Pseudorhizobium banfieldiae: one gene and its partner. The protein of the gene in region 1 interacts with the protein of each later gene in a pairwise test. Links are inferred from orthologs where the notes say so. Each region holds a gene or a part of one and is shown on either strand. Other genes may lie near its edges.

Region 1 (5,700 bases):
TCGGCTGGTTAACGATCCGCCACGAAGATCTGGCGCTGCGTACCCAGCCCCTCAATCCCAAGTTCGACGACGTCGCCTGCCTTCAGGTAACGCGGCGGCTTCATGCCCATGCCGACGCCCGGCGGCGTGCCGGTGGAGATGACGTCACCGGGATGCAGCGACATGAACTGGCTGAGATAGGAGACGACGAAGGCCACGCCATAGACCATGGTCTTCGACGAGCCGTTCTGCATAGTCTCGCCGTTCACCTTCAGCCACATGCCGAGGTTCTGCGGGTCAGCGATCTCGTCCCTCGTGACCAGCCATGGGCCGATCGGACCAAAGGTGTCGCAGGACTTGCCCTTGGTCCACTGACCAGCGCGCTCCGTCTGGAAGCCGCGCTCCGATACATCGTGCGAGACGCAGTAGCCGGCCACATACTCCATGGCCTCGGCTTCGCTGACATATTTGGCGGTCTTGCCGATGACGACGCCGAGCTCGACCTCCCAATCCGTCTTCTCCGAGCCGCGGGGAATGATGACATCATCATTGGGGCCGCAGATGGCTGAGGTGGCCTTCATGAAGATGACGGGCTCCGGCGGGACGGCGGCGCCCGTCTCGGCAGCATGGTCAGAGAAATTCAGGCCGATGCAGATGAACTTGCCGGTGCCGGCAACGCAGGCGCCAATGCGGTCAACCTGCAGCTCGGGCAGGTTCTGCAGGTCGAGAGCAGCGATCCTGGCAAGACCCTCCGGCGAGATGGCCGCGCCACCGATGTCGGCGACATGCTGCGACAGGTCCCTGACCTTGCCGCTCGCATCGAGGATTGCCGGCTTTTCCTGGCCCGGCTGACCAACACGCATGAGTTTCACGGATATGCCTCCACTTGTCTGACAACTGCCTTATGGAGGATGGCAGGCTCATTGTCATCCCCCTTGCACGCAGTCTGCGTTGTGTTGTCCGCCGCTCACCCTATGTTTCTGAGACCGTCATTTGCAGCGGAGCCGGCGCCCATGACCCAAAGCAACAACCGACAGTCGGAACATCCGGTGGATGCCTTCTTTCTCGACCGCTGGTCACCACGCGCCTTCACCGGCGAAGCGATGAGCCGGGAGGACCTGCTGACCATTCTGGATGCAGGTCACTGGGCGCCCTCTTCCGGCAACAATCAACCCTGGCGCTTCATCTATGCCTTGCGGGAGACAGCCAGCTGGCCTGTACTCCTGGATATCCTGTCACCGGGAAACCAGCGCTGGGCGCAGAACGCTTCGGCATTGGTCATCTTCGTCTCGCGCACCTACCGGATTTCCAAGGATGGCGAGCGAAAGCCGGCATACACCCATGCGTTCGATACCGGTTCCGCGTGGTTCTCGATCGCGTGCCAATCAATGAAGCTCGGCTACCACGCCCATGGGATGGAAGGCATGGACCGCGAGAAGGCAGTGCGGGTTCTGGGCATACCCGATGGCTATCGGGTGGAGGCTGCCTGCGCGATCGGGCGGCTCGCTGCGAAGGAGACGCTTCCAGACGACCTGCGTGAGCGGGAGGTCCAGAGCGAGCGCAAGCCGCTCTCGGAAGTGGCGTTCGAAGGACGCTTCGTCGGGGAAGACTAGTTTCACGTGAATCAGCGCAAGCGGCGATTCACGTGAAACAGCATCTTCTCAGATATCGAGGTTTGCAACGCTCAGCGCGTTGTCTTGAATGAACTCGCGGCGTGGCTCCACCTCGTCACCCATCAGGCGCGAGAAAAGCCCGTCGGCATCGGTTGCGTCGCTGACCTTGACCTGCAGCAGGGAGCGGACATTCGGGTCCAGCGTGGTTTCCCAGAGCTGCTCGGCGTTCATTTCGCCCAGCCCCTTGTAGCGTTGCATCGAGATGCCCTTGCGACCGGCGGCGAAGATCGCTTCGAGCAGCGCCAGCGCGCCCGACATCTCGGTCTCTTCCTCCTTGCGACGGAGGACCGGGGGCGTCGCGTAGATCTCGTTGAGGCGGGGTGTCATCTGGTCGATGTGACGGGCATCCGCCGAGCCGATCAGCGCCACATCCAGCACCGCAACTTCCTTGACGCCACGCACCATGCGTTCGAAACGAAGGCCACCCTCATCCGTGACATGGCCGCTCCAGCCACGCTCGGTCTCGTCGGCGATGACATCCAGGCGACGTGCAACCTCATCCGCGGTTTGTTGTGCGCGTTCAGGATTGTCCGTCAGATCGGGGTTCAGCGCGCCGGCGATGGCGGCCTGCTCGACCACCGCGCGATTGTAGCGCGAATGCAACCCGTCGAGGAGGTTGCGCAGTCGCATGGCGTCATGGATCACTTCCCGCAGGTCCTGGCCGGTGCGGACCTCACCAGACGCGAGCCTGAGGCTCGTATCCTCAAGGCCGCTACTGATCAGGTATTCCTCGAATGCCTTCTGGTCCTTGAGATACTGTACCGACTTGCCGCGGGTCACTTTGTAGAGCGGCGGCTGGGCAATATAGACGTGGCCACGCTCGATCAGGTCCGGCATCTGACGGAAGAAGAAGGTGAGTAGCAGCGTACGGATATGGGCGCCGTCTACGTCGGCGTCGGTCATGATGATGATCTTGTGGTAGCGCAGCTTCTCGGCGTTGAACTCGTCCTTGCCGATCGAGGTACCCAGCGCGGTGATCAGCGTGCCGATCTCCTGGCTGGAGAGCATCTTGTCGAAGCGAGCGCGCTCGACATTGAGGATCTTGCCGCGGAGCGGGAGGATCGCCTGGGTTTCACGCGAGCGGCCCTGCTTGGCGGAGCCACCGGCGGAGTCGCCCTCGACGAGGAAAAGTTCAGATTTGGCAGGATCCTTTTCCGAGCAGTCGGCAAGCTTGCCGGGAAGCGAGGCGATGTCGAGCGCGCCCTTGCGACGCGTCAGTTCGCGAGCCTTGCGCGCAGCCTCGCGGGCGACGGCCGCCTCCACCACCTTGCCCACAAGGACCTTGGCTTCCGTCGGATGCTCTTCGAACCAGGTGCCGAGTGCTTCGTTTACGAGGCTCTCAACCACCGGCCGGACTTCGGACGAGACAAGTTTGTCCTTGGTCTGGGACGAGAACTTGGGATCGGGAACCTTGACGGATACGACCGCCGTCAGGCCCTCGCGGCAATCTTCGCCGGTCAGCGAAACCTTTTCCTTCTTGGTGATGCCGGATGTGTCGGCATAGGAGGTAACCTGCCTCGTCAGGGCTCCGCGGAAGCCGGCCATGTGCGTGCCGCCATCACGCTGGGGAATGTTGTTGGTGAAGCAGAGGACATTTTCGTGGTAGCTGTCATTCCACCAGAGAGCCACCTCCACACTGATACCGTCCTTCTCGCCGCGGATGGCCACCGGTTTGTCGACGAGAGGTTTCTTCGAGCGATCCAGGTAACGAACAAAGGCTTCGAGACCACCGTCATAGACAAGCTCCTCTTCGCGAACATCGGGCTTCCGCCGATCCGTTAGCCGGATTCTGACGCCGGAGTTCAGGAAGGCAAGCTCCCTAAGCCGATGTTCGAGCGTATTGTAGTCATACTCGGTCATTGTGAAGGTTTCGGGGCTGGCGAGGAAGGTCACCTCCGTGCCGGACCGACCCTCATAATCTCCCACGACCTTCAGCGGCGCGTCCGCCACGCCATGTGTGAAGGAGATTTCGTGCACCTTGCCGCTCCGACGAATGCGAAGCTTGAGCCAGACGGACAGCGCGTTGACCACCGAGACGCCTACGCCGTGGAGACCGCCGGAGACCTTGTAGGAGTTCTGGTCGAACTTTCCGCCGGCATGCAACTGCGTCATGATGACTTCAGCGGCGGAGACCCCCTCACCCGTATGGATGTCGGTTGGAATGCCGCGTCCATTGTCGGTGACCGTAACGGAACCGTCGGCATTGAGCGTGACGGTTACCAGATCGGCGTGCCCCGCCAGTGCCTCGTCGATCGCATTGTCCACTACCTCATAGACCATGTGATGGAGCCCGGAACCGTCGTCCGTGTCGCCGATATACATGCCAGGCCGCTTGCGTACTGCATCCAGCCCCTTCAGGACCTTGATGGAGTCTGCGCCATATTCTGCACTCGCGCCGGTTTCGTTCACGGGTGTGTCGGTCATCAAAGATCTTTCCAATTGTCCTTAAGCGGGCAGGACGCTGCGAATCACCCGCGCATCCACCCCCAGATATAGGAAGTTTGGGACGGATTCTAAAGCTCATGCCATGCCGGAAAAGCCTGAAATCAGGGGATTCCGCAACAATCAACCCTTGGGCGGAGACTGGTCCAGCAGTTTGTCCATGGCCTCTATCACATCCGACGGCAGTGCGCGAATCTCGCGTGCCAGGCGATTGGCAAAAGCGGTGTAGCGCGGCGGAAGGCCTGCGGTATCCAGCACAGCCTTCGGATGCGAGGCTTCTGCCGTCATGAAGAGTTCGTCGGCTTCGTCCCAGATGATGTTGAAGTAGCCGGCAATCCGCTGCAGAAGATCGAAACTAGGCTTGCCCTTCCGGCCATGCTCGAGCGCCGAGAGATAGGCAGGCGAGACCCCGATCGCAGCGGCAAGGTCCCTTTGGGTCACGCCCCTGCGCCGGCGCAGTTCGCGAAGGGCCTGTGCGAAGGGTGTCATGGATGGCGTCTCGGGCGGCTGAGCCGGACGTAGAGCGCGCCCTCTCCACCATGGTGACGGGCCGCCCACTCGTAGGAGGAGATGAGGAAGCGAAACTCGGGCTTGGAAAACCAGAGGGGCACCGCACGTCGTAGCGCCCCTTCGCTGCCGAGGGAACTGCCCTTGCCGGTGATCACCAGCACATGACGCATGCCGCGATCATGGGCGCGATAGAGGAAATCGAGGAGGAGATCATGCGCCTCGTCCTGAAACAGCCCATGGAGATCGATCCGGGCTTCGATAGGCAACCGCCCTTTCGCCAGCTTCCGATGGACAGGCTTTTCCAGTGGTTGATGGCTCGGCGGCGGCCGTCGAGCGTCCGCCGGCCGATGGTCGATTGCCGGGGCATCCGCGGGAGATTTCGTCGGCAGCGGCTGCGCCAGCGCTGCCTCCTCCGCCGCCAGCATGGCGGCGATTTCCTCCGCGAACTCACGAGCATCCGCCTGTCCACCGGGCAAGGCGCGCGTTGACTTCGCCACCTTCCCCCAAAGTATCCGCTCTTCCGGACTGAGCCTTCGACCGCTACTCATCCAGCCATCCTCGCCGATGCGGAGCGCGGGACGAGAATATAGAAGTCCGCCTCGTTTCGCACGGTTCCAGCCAGTTCTCCTGCAGCGGCGCCGGAACCTGTGAAGATGTCACCTCGCGCCGGTCCGACAATGGCGCTGCCGGTATCGAGCGCCAGCATGGTCCGGGCGAAGGCCTGGCCACCGTCGAGATGGGTCAGTGACGGCGCGTGGATGAAGAATGGGTATCCGAAGGTGTGAATGAGCCGGTCGACGGCAAGCGAGCGACCAGGAAGGAGGGGCACCTTCGCAGCTGCGATCGGACCGAGCCGGTCATCCGAAACATCCGCCTCCCTGAAGAAGATGTAGGAGCGGTTGTGCCAGAGGACCTCGTCCGTCAGATCCGGATTTGCTTCCAGCCACGCGCGGATGGTCTGCATAGAGACCGTTGCCGCATCGATTTCACCACGCTCGATCAGCAGCTTGCCGATGGCACTGAAGGGATGGCCTGCCTTCGCCGCATAGGTTATCCGCTTGATGCTGCCATCCCGGAACTTCAAGCGTGCAGCACC
Region 2 (3,750 bases), 2.0 Mb from region 1 along the record:
CCGAACCGAGAAGCGATCCAATGCTTCTCCACGCAATTGGAACCAGTTCGCCGGAAGAGCGTTCTGGCCAGCAAGAAGGACAACTGAGATGATCGAGAGAAGGAAGCCGATCATGCTGGACAAGATCTCCATGATCAACATGGTATGGACAGCAATGATAGCGGCGATGCTCACGGCCACGGTGACCCTTTACCAGGATCGGTCGGAATGGAGCGATCTAAACTATCCGCAGATGACGGGACGTTATCACGATATCTCGTTCTACTGACGGTCCGAAGCGAGAGGCAGTTATGTTCGTGACCCTTACGGTATTGGCAAGTCTGATCAGCATCATGTTCGTGGCGTCAATCGCATCGACGATCTCCGAGCTGCGTCGTGAACGCGAGGAAATGAAAGTCTTCGCAACCCGCCGGGTCACCTTCTAGTTGTTGGCGCCGAGATAACTAGTTCACAGTAGCGGACTGCACCGTCGGACGAGATGCCGGACCATGCAGCCAAAAAATAAGCCGGGCATGAGGCCCGGCTTATTTTTTGTTCTGAGCATCACTCAGCGTCGGTATCCGGAGGCGGAGCCTCTGCCTCGGGGGATGGTCCGAAGTCGCCCGTTTCGGAGACGATCTCATCGGGGACCAACTCACCGTTCTCGTCATTGCCTTCCGGCTCGCTGACGCGTTCTACAGACACGACGCGTTCATCCTTCGCGGTGGAGAAGATGGTGACGCCCTTCGTGGCGCGGCTCGCGATGCGAATGCCGTCAACGGGGACACGGATCAGCACCCCGCCATTCGACACGAGCATGATCTGGTCAGTATCTTCCACCGGGAAGGCGGCCACCAGTTGCCCGATCTCGTTCGTGCGCGAGGTATCGGTGGCGCGGATGCCCTTGCCGCCGCGACCCGAGGTACGGAAGTCGTAGGACGACGAACGCTTGCCGAAACCGCGCTCGGAAACCGTCAGCACGAACTGCTCCCGCGCTTTGAGTTCCTGGTACCGCTCCTCGGTGAGTTCACCTTCGGCGCCGACCTCTTCGCCGACCAGAGCGATATCCTCTTCGTCGACGCCCATCGCGCGACGTTCTCCGGCGGACCGCTTGAGGTAAGCAGCGCGCTCCCAAGGCTCGGCATCGACATGCCCGACGATGGTCATCGAGATGATGCGGTCCCCGGACTGCAATGTGATTCCGCGCACGCCGATCGAGTTACGACCTGCAAAGACACGAACGCTATCGACGGGGAAGCGGATGCACTGGCCCAGCGCGGTCGTCAGGAGTACGTCGTCGCGGTCGGTACACGTCTCGACGGAGAGGATTTCGTCGCCCTCCTCCTCGAGCTTCATCGCGATCTTGCCGTTGCGGTTGACCTGGATGAAATCGGAAAGCTTGTTCCGTCGAACGGTGCCGCGTGTCGTCGAGAACATGACGTCGAGATTGTCCCAGGTCGTCTCGTCTTCCGGCAACGGCATGATGGTCGTGATGCGCTCTCCCGGCTCCAGCGGCAACATGTTGATCAGTGCCTTGCCGCGCGAGGTGGGCGTACCGATCGGCAGGCGCCAGACCTTCTCCTTATAGACGATGCCGCGAGACGAGAAGAATAGCACCGGCGTGTGCGTATTGGCGACGAACAGCCGGGTCACGAAATCCTCGTCGCGCGTCGCCATTCCCGAACGGCCCTTGCCGCCGCGCCGTTGGGCGCGATAGGTCGTGAGCGGCACCCGCTTGATGTAGCCGAGGTGTGAAACGGTGACGACCATGTCCTCACGGGCGATGAGATCCTCATCGTCCATGTCGGGGCCGCCCTCGAGGATTTCGGTACGCCTCGGCGTTCCGAACTCGTCCCGGACGGCCGTCAGCTCGTCCTTGACGATCTGGTAGATGCGGACCCGAGACGAGAGGATTTCCAGGTAGTCGCTGATCTCTGCGCCGATCTTGTTGAGTTCGTCGGCAATCTCGTCCCTGCCCAGGGCGGTCAGGCGGGCAAGACGCAGTTCGAGGATCGCGCGAGCCTGTTCTTCCGACAGGTTGTAGGTGCCGTCCTCATTGATGCGGTGGCGCGGATCGTCGATCAGCCGGATCAGCGCATCGACATCATGGGCCGGCCAGCGGCGCGTCATCAGCTGCTCACGCGCGGTTGCCGGGTCCGGCGCGCGACGGATCAGGTTGATGACCTCGTCGATATTCGCGACGGCGATCGCCAGGCCGACCAACACATGTGCGCGTTCCCGGGCCTTGCGCAGGAGGTACTTCGTGCGCCGGCTGACGACCTCTTCGCGGAAGGAAACAAATGCCTTCAGCATGTCGATCAGCGTCAGCTGCTCGGGCTTGCCACCGTTCAGGGCAACCATGTTGCAGCCGAATGACGTTTGTAGCGGCGTGTAACGGTAGAGCTGGTTGAGGATGACTTCGGCATTCGCATCGCGCTTGAGCTCGATGACGACGCGATAGCCCTGACGGTCGGATTCGTCGCGAAGATCGGAAATGCCTTCGATGCGCTTGTCGCGCACGAGCTCGGCCATCTTCTCGATCATCGTCGCCTTGTTCACCTGATAGGGAACCTCGGTGATGATGATCTGTTCGCGGTCCCCCCGCATCGGCTCGATATGCGCCCGGCCGCGCATGATGACGGAGCCGCGCCCGGTCTCATAGGCGGACTTGATCCCTGCCCTGCCCAGGATCAATGCGCCGGTCGGAAAGTCGGGCCCCGGAATGATCTGCATCAGTTCCGGCAGTTCGATGGCCGGATTGTCGATCAAGGCGATGCAGGCATCGATCACCTCGGCAAGATTGTGCGGCGGAATATTCGTCGCCATGCCGACTGCGATGCCACCTGCGCCATTGACGAGGAGGTTCGGGAAGCGTGCCGGTACCACGACCGGTTCGGACATCGTCCCATCATAGTTGTCGCGAAAGTTGACCGTCTCCTTGTCGAGGTCGTCAAGAAGCGAATGTGCAGCCTTCGCCAGGCGGCATTCCGTGTAGCGCTGAGCCGCCGGCGGATCGCCGTCGATCGAGCCGAAGTTGCCTTGGCCGTCGATCAGCGGCAGGCGGAGCGACCAGTCCTGCGCCATACGTGCCAGGGCGTCGTAGATCGCAGAATCGCCATGAGGATGGTATTTACCCATCACATCACCGGTGACGCGGGCAGACTTCACATATTTCTTGTTCCAGTCGATGCCCATCTCGCTCATGGAGAAAAGGATGCGGCGATGGACCGGCTTCAATCCGTCACGAACATCCGGGAGCGCGCGGCTGACGATGACGCTCATGGCGTAATCGAGATAGGACCGCTGCATCTCTTCCATGATGGAAATGGGTTCGATGCCGGGTGGCAGCTTTCCGCCGCCGGGGGTGCTTTGCTCAGTCAAATCGGATCACGATCTTTGTTCGGAATCAGTTGTGTTTCTATAGCGGAAAGCGGCTTCATGCGCCAAGTTCGACACCGGTTGTGAACAGGTTTCGAGCCCTGGCGAGAAAGCCGGCGTACCGCGGCGCACCAGACAATGGCCAGGTCACCCTTCCCTTGAAGGTCACGCCGTCCTAACAAGGTCGGAGGGGGTCCGCAAGGATCGGCAAACGCGCTGGAGGAGAGATGGCGACTGCAGACATATTGGTCAATGCCTTCACCACCCTGCTCGTCACACTCGACCCGCCCGGGCTTGCGCCGGTTTTCCTGGGGCTGACGGTCGGCATGAGCCGTGAACAGCGCCGTCACGTCGCTGTGCGCGGCTCGCTGATAGCTTTAGGCATACTTGCCG

The links. The genes of interacting proteins can lie anywhere in the genome.
Region 2: the proteins of gyrB (region 1) and gyrA interact in binary tests that used the Escherichia coli proteins (3 or more experiments, as listed by UniProt). The link is inferred for Pseudorhizobium banfieldiae from one-to-one orthologs.

Annotation. Positions count from the first base shown.
Region 1 is NZ_FO082820.1:3,782,661-3,788,360, reverse strand. What follows is about bases 1,359-4,446. They hold gyrB (DNA topoisomerase (ATP-hydrolyzing) subunit B), read right to left. Parts: upstream 4,077-4,446; coding sequence 1,641-4,076; downstream 1,359-1,640. Other genes in these bases: NT26_RS18305 (helix-turn-helix domain-containing protein), read right to left, coding at 4,218-4,446; NT26_RS18315 (nitroreductase family protein), read left to right, coding at 1,359-1,592. In the rest of the region: NT26_RS18320 (fumarylacetoacetate hydrolase family protein), read right to left, coding at 9-851; more of NT26_RS18315, read left to right, coding at 993-1,358; more of NT26_RS18305, read right to left, coding at 4,447-4,583; NT26_RS18300 (Smr/MutS family protein), read right to left, coding at 4,580-5,152; mltA (murein transglycosylase A), read right to left, coding at 5,149-5,700. UniProt on the Escherichia coli protein: DNA gyrase negatively supercoils closed circular double-stranded DNA in an ATP-dependent manner to maintain chromosomes in an underwound state.
Region 2 is NZ_FO082820.1:1,734,844-1,738,593, forward strand. What follows is about bases 344-3,750. They hold gyrA (DNA gyrase subunit A), read right to left. Parts: upstream 3,361-3,750; coding sequence 544-3,360; downstream 344-543. Other genes in these bases: NT26_RS23285 (hypothetical protein), read left to right, coding at 344-425; NT26_RS08635 (MarC family protein), read left to right, coding at 3,585-3,750. Outside these bases: NT26_RS08625 (hypothetical protein), read left to right, coding at 89-268; more of NT26_RS23285, read left to right, coding at 291-343. UniProt on the Escherichia coli protein: A type II topoisomerase that negatively supercoils closed circular double-stranded (ds) DNA in an ATP-dependent manner to maintain chromosomes in an underwound state.